Regions from separate parts of the Peribacillus sp. NPDC094092 genome, predicted to be linked through region 2. Evidence: riboswitches for the same ligand, from Rfam matches in the RefSeq annotation. Region 2 holds a riboswitch; the other holds the start of a gene.
What was found. Region 2 has a riboswitch for FMN ahead of ACQKNS_RS14665 (ECF transporter S component). Riboswitches for the same ligand answer to the same signal wherever they lie in the genome.

Region 1: linked by a shared signal. The riboswitch ahead of ribE (riboflavin synthase) and the one ahead of ACQKNS_RS14665 (ECF transporter S component) in region 2 are both predicted to bind FMN.

Annotation. Positions count from the first base shown of each region.
Region 1 covers NZ_JBNNUC010000005.1:209,166-216,372, forward strand. Annotated here, with positions in the region: gene ribH (6,7-dimethyl-8-ribityllumazine synthase) at 1-217, opposite strand, end outside; partial or broken gene ribB (3,4-dihydroxy-2-butanone-4-phosphate synthase) at 298-936, opposite strand; gene ribE (riboflavin synthase) at 955-1,593, opposite strand; FMN riboswitch at 1,740-1,870, opposite strand; gene ACQKNS_RS21660 (TspO/MBR family protein) at 2,074-2,805, shown strand; gene megL (methionine gamma-lyase) at 2,819-3,994, opposite strand; gene ACQKNS_RS21670 (DEAD/DEAH box helicase) at 4,346-5,482, opposite strand; gene ACQKNS_RS21675 (ATP-binding protein) at 5,533-6,807, opposite strand; gene putP (sodium/proline symporter PutP) at 6,971-7,207, opposite strand, start outside.
Region 2 covers NZ_JBNNUC010000002.1:1,153,712-1,160,918, reverse strand. Annotated here, with positions in the region: gene ACQKNS_RS14675 (helix-turn-helix domain-containing protein) at 1-182, opposite strand, end outside; gene ACQKNS_RS14670 (ferredoxin) at 473-721, shown strand; gene ACQKNS_RS14665 (ECF transporter S component) at 861-1,442, opposite strand; FMN riboswitch at 1,607-1,743, opposite strand; gene serA (phosphoglycerate dehydrogenase) at 2,051-3,625, shown strand; gene ACQKNS_RS14655 (GerMN domain-containing protein) at 3,701-4,918, opposite strand; gene sigX (RNA polymerase sigma factor SigX) at 4,884-5,444, opposite strand; gene ACQKNS_RS14645 (ATP-binding protein) at 5,656-7,207, opposite strand, start outside.

The sequences.
Region 1 (7,207 bases), on a different contig from region 2:
ATTTACCTGTATTCACAAGTTTCTTAGCAATTAACGGAAGTTCAAAAGCACCCGGAACCCATGCGATGTCAACATCATTCTCATCAACGCCATGACGCTTAAGGCCATCCATTGCCCCTCCTAAAAGCTTGCTTGTGATAAACTCATTGAATCTTCCTACCACGATACCGACTTTCAATCCTGATCCGATTAATTGTGCTTCAATAGTTTTCCCCATGTCTAATTCCTCCTAATTTTAAAAAACAATATCATTTTTTCCACGTTAAGATTTAATTCCTAAATAATGCTTCAAGCTTTCGGGATGTTCAGTTCAAGTTCCTGTTTCCCAATTGAATCATTTTGTTCAAGATACCGAATCAAATCGGCTATCGTAATGAATTTCAGGTTAAATTTATCAGCGATGACTTCTAAATCGGTTACTCGGGCCATCGACCCATCTTCATTCATGATTTCACAAATGACACCAGCTGGAGCGGCACCGCATAACTTCGCCAAATCCACCGATGCCTCCGTATGGCCTGCCCTTCTCAATACGCCGCCTTCTTTAGCGACTATCGGAAAAGTGTGACCAGGCCTTTGGAAATCTTCAGCTACAGAATCTTCATTAAGAAGTTCAAGGATGGTCAAGGACCGTTCAAAAGCACTGATTCCTGTAGAGGTGCTTTTATGATCGACACTTACCGTAAAAGCAGTGCCATGATGATCGGTATTTTCACCTACCATAGGATGCAGTTTCAATTTCGCGGCGAGTTCTTCAGTGATGGTTGTACAAATTAAACCACGCCCATGGGTCGCCATGAAATTAATCGCTTCCGGTGTCGCCTTTTCGGCCAGCACTACAAAATCCCCTTCATTTTCACGGTCTTCATCATCGGATACGATTACTACCTTGCCAGCCTTCAAATCTTCTATTGCTTCTTCTATTGTATGGAACATCATTACACCGCCCCTTTATTAGAATCCATGCTCTGCCAAAAACTCTAAATTCAGTCCTGGTTTTGGATTGCCATTTTTCATTTGATGTATTATATATTTCCCTATCATGTCGTTTTCAATGTTAACGATATCGCCAGCCGCTTTTTGTCCCAATATGGTGTCCTGATGAGTCAATGGAATCAGTGATACAGTCAAAAGGTTCCTTTCGATCCCAAATATCGTCAAGCTCGTTCCATCAATGGCCACGGAACCTTTTGGAATGCAGAAGTTACTAAGCCCTTCTTCCAATTGGATTACATAATATACGGCATTTTCTTTCCGTTCTTTTTTAATGATCGTTCCGGTTCCGTCGATATGACCTGAAACAAAATGACCGCCAAACCTTCCTTGTGCACTCATTGCTCGTTCGAGATTAACAGGTGATCCCAATTTTAACGTCCGGATCGAGGAAGCTTTGACCGTTTCCGGCATAACGTCGACCGTAAACAAACTTTTCGTGAAGGATGTTACCGTTAAGCAGACCCCGTTGACTGAAATGCTATCCCCAAGATGCACATCTTCAAGGATTTTTTCAGAACGGATCGATAACTCCATACTGCTCTTTCCTTTTTTCAAGGAATGTACGGTACCGATATCCTCAATGATTCCCGTAAACATGCTTTTCCCCCTTTTATAAAATATAAAAAACCCCTTAGGATGGCCTAAGGAGTTAGCAGGAGAAATGAGTGAAAAAAATTGTATACCTAAAAAGCCTAACGTTTTCATTTTCGAAAAATTAGGCGTACGTATACACTTGGGTTCCACACGTCCTTCTCCCATCCAGACTGTACTGTCGGCTTTGGAATCTCACCAAATCCTGCCTTTATCAGGCTCGCGGGCTTAGAATTTCTTCATCACCGCCGGTTGGGATTTTCACCCGACCCCGAAGGACTAAAATAATATGAATCTTTGAATATTTTATCACCATAAAGTGAAGATGTAAAATTTCTAACCTTAAATGGTTCAATTGTTACAGGAAATTCCTCTCTTTATGGAAAAATGCCCCCCAAGCAACCCCGATGTGCTCCTAAAGGTTAATCAGGCTAAATATGTGGAATAAGGGTAGAAAGATCATAATTCATACAAGGAGGTTGCCCATTGATTTTTTCCATCATTAATTTGATTCTCTATCTATTCGTCGTCACGATGAATTTTTTAGCCAATTATCTGCCATTGAACGGCCAAACATCAGGAGAGATTTCCGATAAACTGGATGTCCATTTCACTCCTGCCGGTTATGTATTTTCCATATGGGGCTTGATCTATTTCCTGCTCGCCATCTGGGTATTCAGGCAGTTCTTAAGTAAACATCAAAACAGCCCTGCTTATAAGGCATCCTTCCCTTGGTTCGCTTTAAGCTGTGTCCTGAATGGCGCTTGGCTTTTGGCCTGGCACTATGAACGCTTTTTATTATCCGTATTCATTATCATTGCCCTGCTGACTATTTTAATGGTCATTTATACAAGAGTAAAAAAAGTGGAGCATGATGCTTTCGACCTATTTCCGTTTTCCGTTTATACAGGATGGGTAAGTGTTGCAACAATAGCTGACATTTCTTATTACCTCACCTATATTAAATGGGACGGTTTTGGGGTTTCCAGTATAATCTGGACGATCGTCCTGCTGATTGCAGCAATAGCCTTGGCCTTTGTCTTTGCAGGTAAAAACCGGGATTGGTGCTATCCTCTCGTATTCGTTTGGGCATTCATGGGCATCGGGATACGAAATAGCGACGCCTATCCGTTAATCACGGACATTTCTTTTATCCTGGCTGCCATCACTTTTATCGTATCCATCACCATCTTCATTAAAAATAAGAGGAACAAATGAGGGATATGGTACATTAAAATGCTTGCTGAAGATCTTGCCAGATATCCTCCCACGCCTCAAGGCCGACTGAGAGACGGACAAGCTGGTCACTGATGCCCATTTGCTCCCGTGAATCTTCAGGAACGGCAGAGTGCGTCATCGTAGCAGGATGCTGGATCAATGTTTCGGCATCCCCTAGACTTACGGCTATTTTGATAAGTTTCAATTTATCGAGGAATTCCTGTGCATCCTGTTTTGTGCCATGCAGTTCGAAAGAGATAAGTCCGCCGCCATGTTTCATTTGTTTTTGCATAATATAATAATCCGTTGAAGCTTCATCACCTGGATAATATACCTTTTTCACCTTTGGATGTTTCTTAAGTTCTTGAAAAATTGCCATTGCGTTGGCCGAATGACGGTCCATCCTGACAGGCAAGGTCTTTAGCCCCCGTAATAGTAACCAGGCATCGAATGGTGAAATGATTCCACCGATATCCTTCTGTGTAGTCCCGGCTACCTGGTTCATGAATTCCTTCTTACCGACGACAAGGCCTGCAACGACATCACCATGCCCGCAAAGATATTTCGTAGCGCTATGAAGGACGATATCACAGCCATATTCGAGCGGTCTCTGTAGGTAGGGAGTCGAGAATGTATTATCGACCACGACCGTCACATTATATTCCTTCGCAACTCTCACCACCATCTGTAAATCAATCATTTTCATCGTCGGATTTATAGGGGTTTCTACATATATGCAGGTCGTTTCCGGCCGGATCATTTTCCTTACCTGTTCTTCTGAATCCATTTCACAAAAATCATGTGTGATGCGGTATTTATTTTTCATTAGCTGCAGTAGGCCAAATGTACAACCATATAGCCCTTGTGAGCACAGGATGTGGTCATCTGTTTTTGTTAACGCAAAAAGCACTGCTGAAACGGCAGCCATGCCTGAACCGAAAGCCAGGCCAGCTTCCCCGCCTTCCAAAGCGGCAATCTTTTCTTCAAGCACTTGTACTGTTGGATTTCCTAGGCGAGAATAAATATATCCATCTTCCATACCGGCAAAACGCTTTTCACCTTGCTCGGCATTTTCGAAAGTGAATGTTGAGGTTTGGAATAAGGGTGTTGCCAAGCTTCCTAAATGTTTCTTCGAGTCATATCCTTCATGGATGACTGCCGTTTCAAACTTATTATACTTTCCTGTCATACCGTCTCCTCCTAACCTATGTCTATTGCTATCATATGTCAAAAAACCATATAAAGGAAGCGTTTTCATTCATGATCATCCCCCATTAATGAACTCCTGAATTTAGGCTTTTTTCACAATCGATAGCATCCAATGCTTTGCAGGGATATTATCATTTTTTTGGTGGCTGGGCAGCCAGCGTTCCATTTGATTCAACGGGCACTTTCCTATTTCTACTGGGAATCCCGCCATATTCAGAAAAGTGAAAACGGCATGTAGTGGGATTCCGCACAATGAGCAAATTTTTAAGTTTAATTCTTAACGGGCATTTGCAAAAAAAGAGACAGCCGCCTGGCCGTCCCTTTTTCCGTATCATTCATCGACTACAATGTTTCCACCATAGAAGGTCACTCTCGTTAATGGAATCTCCAGTTCACGGGCCATTTTTTTCAACTCTCGCTCTTCTCTTTCCGTTACGATTGAAATGACAGTGCCATCAGCACCTGCTCGCCCAGTTCTCCCAGATCTATGGATATATTGTTCGATGTTGTCAGCCATATCGATATGAACGACCGCAGTAAGACCTTTAATATCAAGCCCCCTTGCCGCTACATCCGTTGCTATCAGCATCGGGGATTTTCCGGAACGAAGCTTGCGCAACGCTTTCTCCCTGTCGACTTTGTTGGATTCACCGTGAAGTACGCCCATTTCAATACCTTTATAACTCAGCTTTTCATGCAGGACGCTCAGCTCTGCTATATCATTCAGGAAGGCAAGGGCCTTCACATCTTTAATTCTTGTGATTTTCTCGAGAATCTTGGACTTTTCCCGTCTCTCAACAACAAAGTAAAGATGGTCCACCTTTGATTCCATTTTTTCATGCTTATCGACCTTGATCATTTCGGGTTCATTCATGAATCCCCTGGCGGCTTTTTCCGTTTCCTCCGGCAAGGTTGCTGAAAATACCATGATTTGCCGGTCTTTTAGCGTTGTTTTGATAATATTATTGATCGTTCCCATATGCTCTGGAGTGATCAATTGGTCACCTTCATCAAGTACTATCGTCTTTACTTCATGCATCTTCAATTTCTTTTGGGCAATCAATTCATAAATCCGCCCTGGTGTTCCAGCAATCACCTGGGGACGCTTCTTCAGTTTGTCCAACTGCCTTTTCACATTAGCACCGCCGATGAATGCTGCACCCGTAATGCCGCTTCCCTCTGACCAAATGCGGACCTCTTCATTGATTTGCATGACCAGTTCTCGTGATGATGCCAAAATCAATGCTTGGGGCGATTTCTTTTCAGGATCTATCTTTTCCAGCAATGGCAGTAAATACGCTAATGTTTTTCCGGTACCCGTCGGTGATTCGGCCATGATGTCTTTTCCCTCGACAATCACCGGAATCGCTTTCGTTTGAATCGGGGTAAGTTGTCCGAATCCAGACTTTTTCCAGACCTCTTGTATATATGGTTTTCTATCGTTCACTAATTCAGGTAATTCGCTCATATCGTTCTCCTTTAATATATAACTTTTCCTATCTTTCATAGTACCATTTATTATTGTCCAGTAGCCAACGGAATACGAATTGTAACCGTCGTCCCTTTGTTTATCTCACTTTCAAAATGCATTTCCCCTTGAAGTCGATGAACGATTTTCCGGCAAATCGCGAGTCCGATCCCTGTGCCCTTTTCCTTCGTCGAATAAAAAGGTTCACCAATCCGTTCTAGGCGCTCGGGCACCATCCCCATGCCATTATCACTCACGCTGACTACAGCTTGTCCATCGATGATTTTCAGCGATATATCAATTTTCCCATTATCCTCAATCGCTTCAATGCTGTTCTTGACGATATTGATTATCAACTGTTTAATTTCAATTGGGTCAGCCATAATATAAATCGGTTCGGCGGTTTTAACCCTTAACCCCATTTCGATATTATTTAGATTCGTTTCCGCTTTCATCAGCGTGAATACCTGTTGTAAACTGTCGGCAAGATCGAGCCTGCGGAATGCTACATCCTGTTTCTTCCCAAGAATCAAAAGTTCACTTGAGATAATATTAATCCGGTCAATTTCCTTCAACATGATATCAGAATGCAGCGGGTTTACCTCCTGCGTCATATCCATTAACTGTACGAACCCTTTTAACGATGTCAGCGGATTCCTTATCTCATGTGCAACCGCTGCAGCCAGATGTCCGATTACAGATAGCTTTTCAGACATGATCATCAATTCCTCTTCGCGCCGCAATTCAGTAATATCCCTAACGATTGCATATACTCCAAGCATTTCCGCGTGAACGATGATCGGTAAAAAGGTTACACGGATTATGCGTTCTTCATCATTGCCATCCTGAATGGTCGTTTCGAATTTTACAGCCTCCCCTTGAAGGGACTGTTTAAAAAATACCGATACTTTATCACTTTCATTCCAGTTAAGGAGATGATTCGCATTCTTGCCTTTCAATTTGTCACTGTTATGACCTAATAGTTTTTCAGCTTCAGGGTTTATCGCAACGACATTTCCCCCGAGATCCAGTTCAAGCACACAATCCGGGTTATGCTTGAACAGCGACCGATACTGTTCATCCTTCAGAATGAATTCCTGCTGGGACCTCAACATTTTCCCCGTCCAATACCTGATAATGAAGTAAAGGACGAGCCCGGTGATGAAAATGAACATCCACCCTTTGGAATGTTGAAACATTGCATATATCTGAACATCTGCCCTTGCCTGTGTCATAGAGACGTAATCCGTAACGATAATCCACAGGACCCCAATGAATATATAGATAAAAGCCACTTTACATGCAATTTTATGAGATTGGTTCATATTTTTTCCTTTGTATTGTTTTTTGGTTTATTATTCCCAAATCACTCAAAAAAAGCCCTCATGTTTTCAACATAAGGACTCTAGGATATTGTACCATATATATTACATTCATTGTTTTATATCGCTAAAAAATCCAGCACCATTTTACCTTGACCTTAAATGCTCAAGAAAGGTTTTTAATGGCTTGATTGAATTCTTCTTCTATACCTTTTGTAGGCTTTGCCGATAATAAACTGAAAACGACTACCGCTATTGAACCAGCGATGAAACCAGGAATGATTTCGTATACTTCAGCGAACTGATCGATCATATCCCAGACGATCACGGTTGCCGTACCGACAATCATTCCCGCCAGGGCTCCCCATTTCGTCATCCGTTTCCAGTACAGGCTTAACAGAAT
Region 2 (7,207 bases):
AATTGCTGACGGGTAAATCGGGGTATTGTCCCAAAAATATCCGTTAACCCGAATAAATGGGCATCCTGGATTGTTTGTGACGATTTCTTACCCTGCAGCATATGGTATATAGCATAAATGGAACGTTCGCCTTGAAATTTTTTTATCGCATATAGAATGATGGCCTGTAGATAATTATTCATGGGACTCACATCCTTGTTTCATTTAACCAATAACCCCATTGTAACAAAAAACTGCTAAAATCGCCGTTATTATTGATGAATACAAGGGAAATTATGTGACTAAATGACGAACCATGGAAAGAACCAGATTAATTATATGGATGTTTTTCATTGACATTCTGCTACTTGATAGTTATTATCAATACAATTTCTATTGAAAAGTTTGGCATTCGGTCTTACAATAAGAAAGAGATAATAATCTGAAATAAAAAGATTATCAGTTGTTAATCAACTTAGGAGGGGTTATATTCATGGCTAAATTTACTATTGTGGATAAAGAAACATGCATAGCTTGTGGAGCTTGCGGAGCAGCTGCACCAGATATATATGATTATGATGACGAAGGGATTGCATTTGTTACCCTTGACGATAACGAGGGAATCGTTGAAATTCCAGATGTACTTATAGACGACATGATGGATGCATTTGAAGGATGCCCAACGGATTCCATTAAAGTTGCTGACGAGGCATTTGACGGGGATGCACTAAAATTCGAATAACGGTACAAGCCATTTTCAATCGAGAATGGCTTTTTCTTTTGGCCAATGTCGGATTGCATCTTCTCATACCCAAAAAACAGACTTAAAAAAACAACCGAATATGGATATCCGGTTGTTTTTTTCATTTATCGTCAATGAGTTAAGCATTTTTATATAATGATTGCTTATTGATCCATGTCTGTAATTTAATGAACAGCAACATGAATACAGATGTGATGAGCACGCCTTTTATCACGTTGAAAGGCAAGATTGCCGTCGTAACGAACTTTCTTGACTCGGGCGCCGACATTGCATCCCATCCCATGAAGAAGGTATATGCCGGTAAAAAAACAAAATAGTTTAAAACACTCATGAATACTGCCATGGAAACTGTCCCAGCAAGTAAAGCGAACGTCATCCCTTTTTTTGAATTGATTTTCTTAAATACATAATAAGTTGGCAAAACAAACAGGATGCCGGCTATAAAGTTAGCGATATGCCCCACAGGTACAGCAGTCAAGGTCCCTGTCATGACTAAATCCAATAGGTTTTTAATGAACTCGACTAGAATGCCTGCCATTGGACCGAAAATCAATGCCGCCATCAATGCTGGTATGTCGCTAAAATCGACATTGAGAAAAGGCGGGAATCCTGGAAACGGGAAATTTAAAAGCATCAATAAATAGGAAATGCTCCCCATCATCGCAAGTGTGACCGTTTTTTTCACTTTGTTCTTATTCATAGTTCTCTCTCCTTCTTTTCCGATCTACCTGAAAAAGAGGTTTGGGTTCCAAAATATGCTGATGCTCAATAAAAAACCTTTAATTCCAATAGAATTAAAGGGATAAATTAAAGGTTACATCAAACAAACGTTCAGCAAATAACTGTTGAAACGCATTCAGGAACCTCCATCTTCTCCCATCCAGACTATACTGTCGGCTTTGGAATCACACCAAATCCTGCCTTGTAAGGCTCGCGGGCTTAGAAGAGGAAATTCCTTCATCACCGCCGGTGGGGAATTGCGCCCCGCCCCGAAGATAGACCTATAAATTTTTATACTTTCCATTATATCTGAAATTCCTTTTTTTTGATAGCATTTTTTCTCAGTTAATGCATTCAGGATGAATAGCGATTGCCACATTGAAAGGTTTAAAACGAATAGCAAAAATTTTTTTATATTATGCAAACGAAGACGAAGCCATTTATATCACGACATTAATTAGATGATCAGCTAAAAATCATGTTATTAAACGCTTACATCCAGATACGCCAAATTGACATCTTTGGCATTTCAATTGTAAAATTAACTGAAATTTAAGATAATTCTTTTCCCTAGGAAGGTGTTTAGACGTGTATCGGATTTTAGTAGCAGACGCCATTAAACCAGAAGGACTCGGACCGCTATCAGAGGCAACCAATATTCATCTCATTCAGAAAACCGTAGAGGAAGCTGCAAACGAACTGGATCGGATCGATGCAATTCTTGTGAGAAGTGCAACGAAGGTTTCGGAAGATTTAATGAACCGTATGCCACAGTTAAAGATTATAGCACGCGCTGGTGTCGGTGTTGATAACATAGACATCCCCGCAGCGACAAAACGCGGGATTGTCGTGGTTAATGCACCTGACGGCAATACCATTTCAACAGCTGAACATACATTTGCGATGATGGCTTCATTAATGCGCCACATTCCGCAAGCATATGCTTCACTGAAGAATGGAGAGTGGAAACGTTCTTCATATACGGGAACTGAACTTCGTGGTAAAACATTAGGTATAGTTGGCTTTGGACGTATCGGAGGGGAAATTGCAAAACGTGCTAAAGTGTTTGGCATGGATGTCATTGTCTATGATCCGTTCCTGACTGTCGATCGTGCAAAGAAGATGTCCGTAACGGCCATGCCATTAGATGACTTGCTTCCTAAAGCAGACATCATCACTGTTCATACACCACTAACGGATGATACTAGAGGATTAATCAATAAAGAAAAACTGCTTACCTGTAAAAAGGGGGTTTATGTACTGAACTGCGCCCGTGGTGGAATTCTAGATGAAGATGATTTATATGAAATGTTAGTTCAAGGACATGTTGCAGGGGCCGCTCTGGACGTTTTCGTCGAAGAACCTCCACTTGGCCATAAACTGCTTGAACTGGATAGCGTCATTGCTACACCGCATCTTGGTGCTTCCACGAAAGAAGCCCAATTAAATGTTGCCGTACAGGTTGCCCAGGAAGTATTGACCTATTTTGAAGGTAATCCAGTCTCAAGTTCAATCAATCTTCCAGCCATATCTAAAGAAGTGTTTGAAAAGGTACAGCCTTTCTATCAACTTGTTCAGCAAATGGGATCCATTGCTTCTCAGTGCATGAATGAAGGAATTCAGGAAATCTCCGTTACGTATGCAGGCGAATCATTGGATTTCGATACAGCGATTCTGACAAAAAGTCTAATCTCTGGCTTTCTCAGATCAAGAGTTGATGCATCAGTCAATGAAGTGAATGCCTTGTTGATCGCAAAAGAGCGTGGCATAACCGTTGGTGAAAAAATCTCCACGGACTCTTTAGGTTACTCGAATTTGATCAGCCTTAAAGTAAAAGGTGACAACCGTGAATTGACAATCAGTGGAACCTATATCGAAAATTACGGTTCTCGAATTGTAAGTTTGAATGGTTTCAAAATCGACTTTCATCCAGAATCGAATTTGCTTTATATCCAGCATACCGATAAACCTGGTGTAATCGGTAACGTAGGTAAGGTCCTAGGTGACCATGGAGTGAATATCGCCACCATGCAGGTTGGCCGAAAAGAAGCTGGCGGGGAAGCCATCATGGTTTTGAGTTTTGATTTACCATTAGAAGACAAAATGAAACAATTTTTAATGGAAACAGAAGAAATTACATTCATGGCACGCATTTCATTATAAGAAGAAAAAAGTGCCCGTCTGCACGGGCACTTTTTCTGTGAACGCAACCATAGAAAGGGTGTTTTTATTGCACCATCAATTCACTTGGTTCGGTGCTTTGGGCACCAATATGTCTTCAGTTAAATTCAGCTGGCCTACCTCTTCAATAGGGGCATTTTCAAATTTCACTTTTTCAAAACCAAAATCCTTGGCAATGAAGAGTATAGCTTCTAAAGCTTGAAGGGATTCTTTACTATTTTCAATGGCCGTTTGATTTGATAATTGAATGATCACAAGATCCCCTTTAGAGCTTATCCTTTTCCATTTCAGGTCATGCGGGATTGAAGGTGAAATTCCCTCGATGTCTGCCTCCCCTTTTCCTGCTTGCAGCGCCTCCTCAAAGTCCTGATAACCCATATTGCTTGGAACAAGGAACCTTGGGGATGATTCATCCCTTTGGTAAAGAAAGTATGTGCGATTTTTTTGATGAGGTATATCCACCTCCTTTAAATATCCGGCGTGCGCAAACATGGCACCTTGCTTTCCATCTGTAGAAAATGTCATTCTCTTTATATTGTTATAGGATAGCGTTTCCTCCATCGAACGGAGAAAAAGTGTATCTTCATCCAATAGTCGGCTTTTTTCTTGAAAATCAATCTGAGCAGTGGTCCTATCATCTCCTTGGCTGATCTTTATATCAAGTGGAAAATAGTCAGAAAGCCCATATTGCTCTTCATCCATTTCTGACATTTGATTAACTAACTGATTCAGTTTATCACTTTCGTCATAATGTTCGAGTTTAATTGAAATAGGAACAATGAAATTCATTTGATCATCTGGAATGCCCATCGTAATGATCGATGCATGTTTAAGGTCATCTTGATAGATCGCTCGTGCATATGTGTTAACCTTTTCCTCTTTTCGGGTTTCCATTTCTGAAACCTTTTCTTTAGATTCGATTTCCGCTTGCTTACTCGAAAACTTTTGATTATCCTGTTTATCTGTTGATTGATTTTCTTTGTTACTTGCATCCTGGCGTTCAAAATCTGCCATTTCCTTATTTTCAGATAGAGATAATTTCCCCCTACTGTCTTCTTGACTTGTATTTCCTTCTTTTTCAATAATTAAAGATGATGCCAAAACAACCATTAAGAATAAGGAGGCAACACCCGCAAATAGAGGTATCCAGTGTTTCTTTTTCTTCTTATCATGTATTCTCGCAAACACATCTGCCTTGGTACGGTCATCTTTTAATTTCGGAAGCTCGCGGAGCATGTCTTCAATTTCGCTTTCTTTCCAATGGAATTTTCTCAATGCGGTGGCCCTCCTTTCCAGATAAATCTTCCATCAACTTTTTAATAGCCTTCAAAGCACGGTGCTGGGTCGTTTTTACTTTACTTTCACTCCAATTCAATACTTCAGCGGTTTCAGTAATGGACAATCCCTGAATATATCGTAAAATGATGACGGATCTTTGATTCGTGGTACACCGGTTTAAGCATAGATAAATATCTTTGATTTCATCGTTCATGATGGCCACTTCTTCCGGAATGGGCTCTTTATCTTTTATCAATTGCCTATCCCAATCAAAGTTAGGAAAGATTTTTTCTTTCCACCCTTTTTGTTTCCGAAAGTGATCAATCGTCACATTTCTTGCAATCGAGTACATCCACGTTTTTTCACTGCTTTTTCCTTCGAAGCGTTCATAGGCCTTCATCACCCGGATATAGACTTCCTGAACAAGGTCCTCAGCCGTTTCTCGATTTTTAGTCATATAAAAAATGAATTGGTATATTTCCTGATGATACTTTTCATAAAGATCGTGGAAAACGGAATCCATCATTTCCCCACATCCGTTCATAAATATAGTCGTCAATCCTAAACAAAAGTTACATACTTCGGCTTAATCTTATTATAAAATCCCGTTAATTTCCACATATCAGGGACTTCTTATTTTGTTTCCTAAAAAAAACAAAGACAAGTTGGAAAGAAATCCAATTGCCTTTGCTTCTCAGTTCCTTATGAAACAAGATTTTTTTGGCAAGCCACCGTCATTCAGCATTTTCCATAATTCGAGGCAGGATAAAACTGAATGTCGTCCCTTTATCAGGCAAACTGTTTACCGAAATGAAGCCATCATGGGCATTGATTATATTTTTTACGATTGCCAAACCTAAACCGGTGCCCGAACGGCCGCGGGTCCTTGCTTTATCCGCTTTGTAAAACCTCTCGAATACAAAAGGCAAATCTTCTTCGGGAATTCCAGATCCAGAGTCCCTCACATCAATGATCAGTCCCCTTCGATCACTTGTCCTCTGAATGACTTCAATGTTACCGCCCGGAGGAGTATGACGAATCGCATTATCAATTAAATTTGTCAAAACCTGTTCAATGCGGTCGGGGTCGAAATGCCATTGAATTTGATCGTCTTGCATGCTGGCTGATATTGTGATTCCCTTATCTTTAGCCAGCCCGGAAAACTTACTTGTAATCCTCTTTAAATAAGGGGAAATAGGTACGCATTCATAGCTAAGGTTCATTTTACCCGATTCCAATTTAGCAAGATCGAGGAGATCATTGACTAAACGGCCCATTCTCAAAGACTCATCATAGATGATGCGGGCCATTTCCACCTTTTCCTCTTCACTGCTCGCAATGTCATCTACGATCGCTTCACTATATCCTTGCAACATTGAAATCGGCGTTCTTAACTCATGGGAAACATTCGCTATGAAATCAGTCCTAAGTTTGTCCATACGCCTTTCATCACTCATATCCCGTATGATGGCCACCGCTCCCCGAATATTTTCGGCATTTGTATATAGCGGACTGACAATGAATCCCCAATCACGGCCCTGCAAAGTAATTTCACCGACTTGCTCCTTATGGAAGGACTCCGATTCATCAAAAAGATTCATCAAAACCAACGGGACATTGACATTATCTTCCCTGTTGTAGCCCTTTTCAAAGTACCAGGATTGCAGAAACCTTTCAGCTGGCGGATTCGTTTCAAGAATTGTGCCATCTTTATTGAAGGTAATGACCCCATCCGCCATACTGCTAAGAATGCTTGAGAGATGTTCCTTTTCCTGACTAAGTGCATTCATATTGAATTTCAGCTGTTTTCTCATCTGGTTAAACGCTATGGCAAGCTCGCCTATCTCATCTTGAGTCAAGATCGGAACCTTTGTATCAAATTTCCCCCGGGCAATCGCTAGTGCCGCTTCCCTCATCTTCACCAATGGGGCATTGATTCTTGTAGATAAAAAGAAAGCAAAGATCGTTGTTAAAATAATGGCAATGCCTGCTGCCAATAATATGAACTGTGTAGTCGATTTTGTCGTTTCCTCCATTGACTCCAACGATTGAAATAGGAAAACTTCATCCTGTTCCCCATTCAATTCAAGTGGAATGCCTACCACGATTGCGGACAACTCTTCGTTGCCTGCATCATCGGATAGCGCCATTTCCTTTTTCACAGTCTTTCTTTCCGTGAAAACCTTGATCAATTCGGAATCATTTTTAATGAGTTCCGGCGTGATTTCGAACTCATTATCTCCTCCGATTGATGAGAATACCATTTTGTCATCATTTAGAATGATC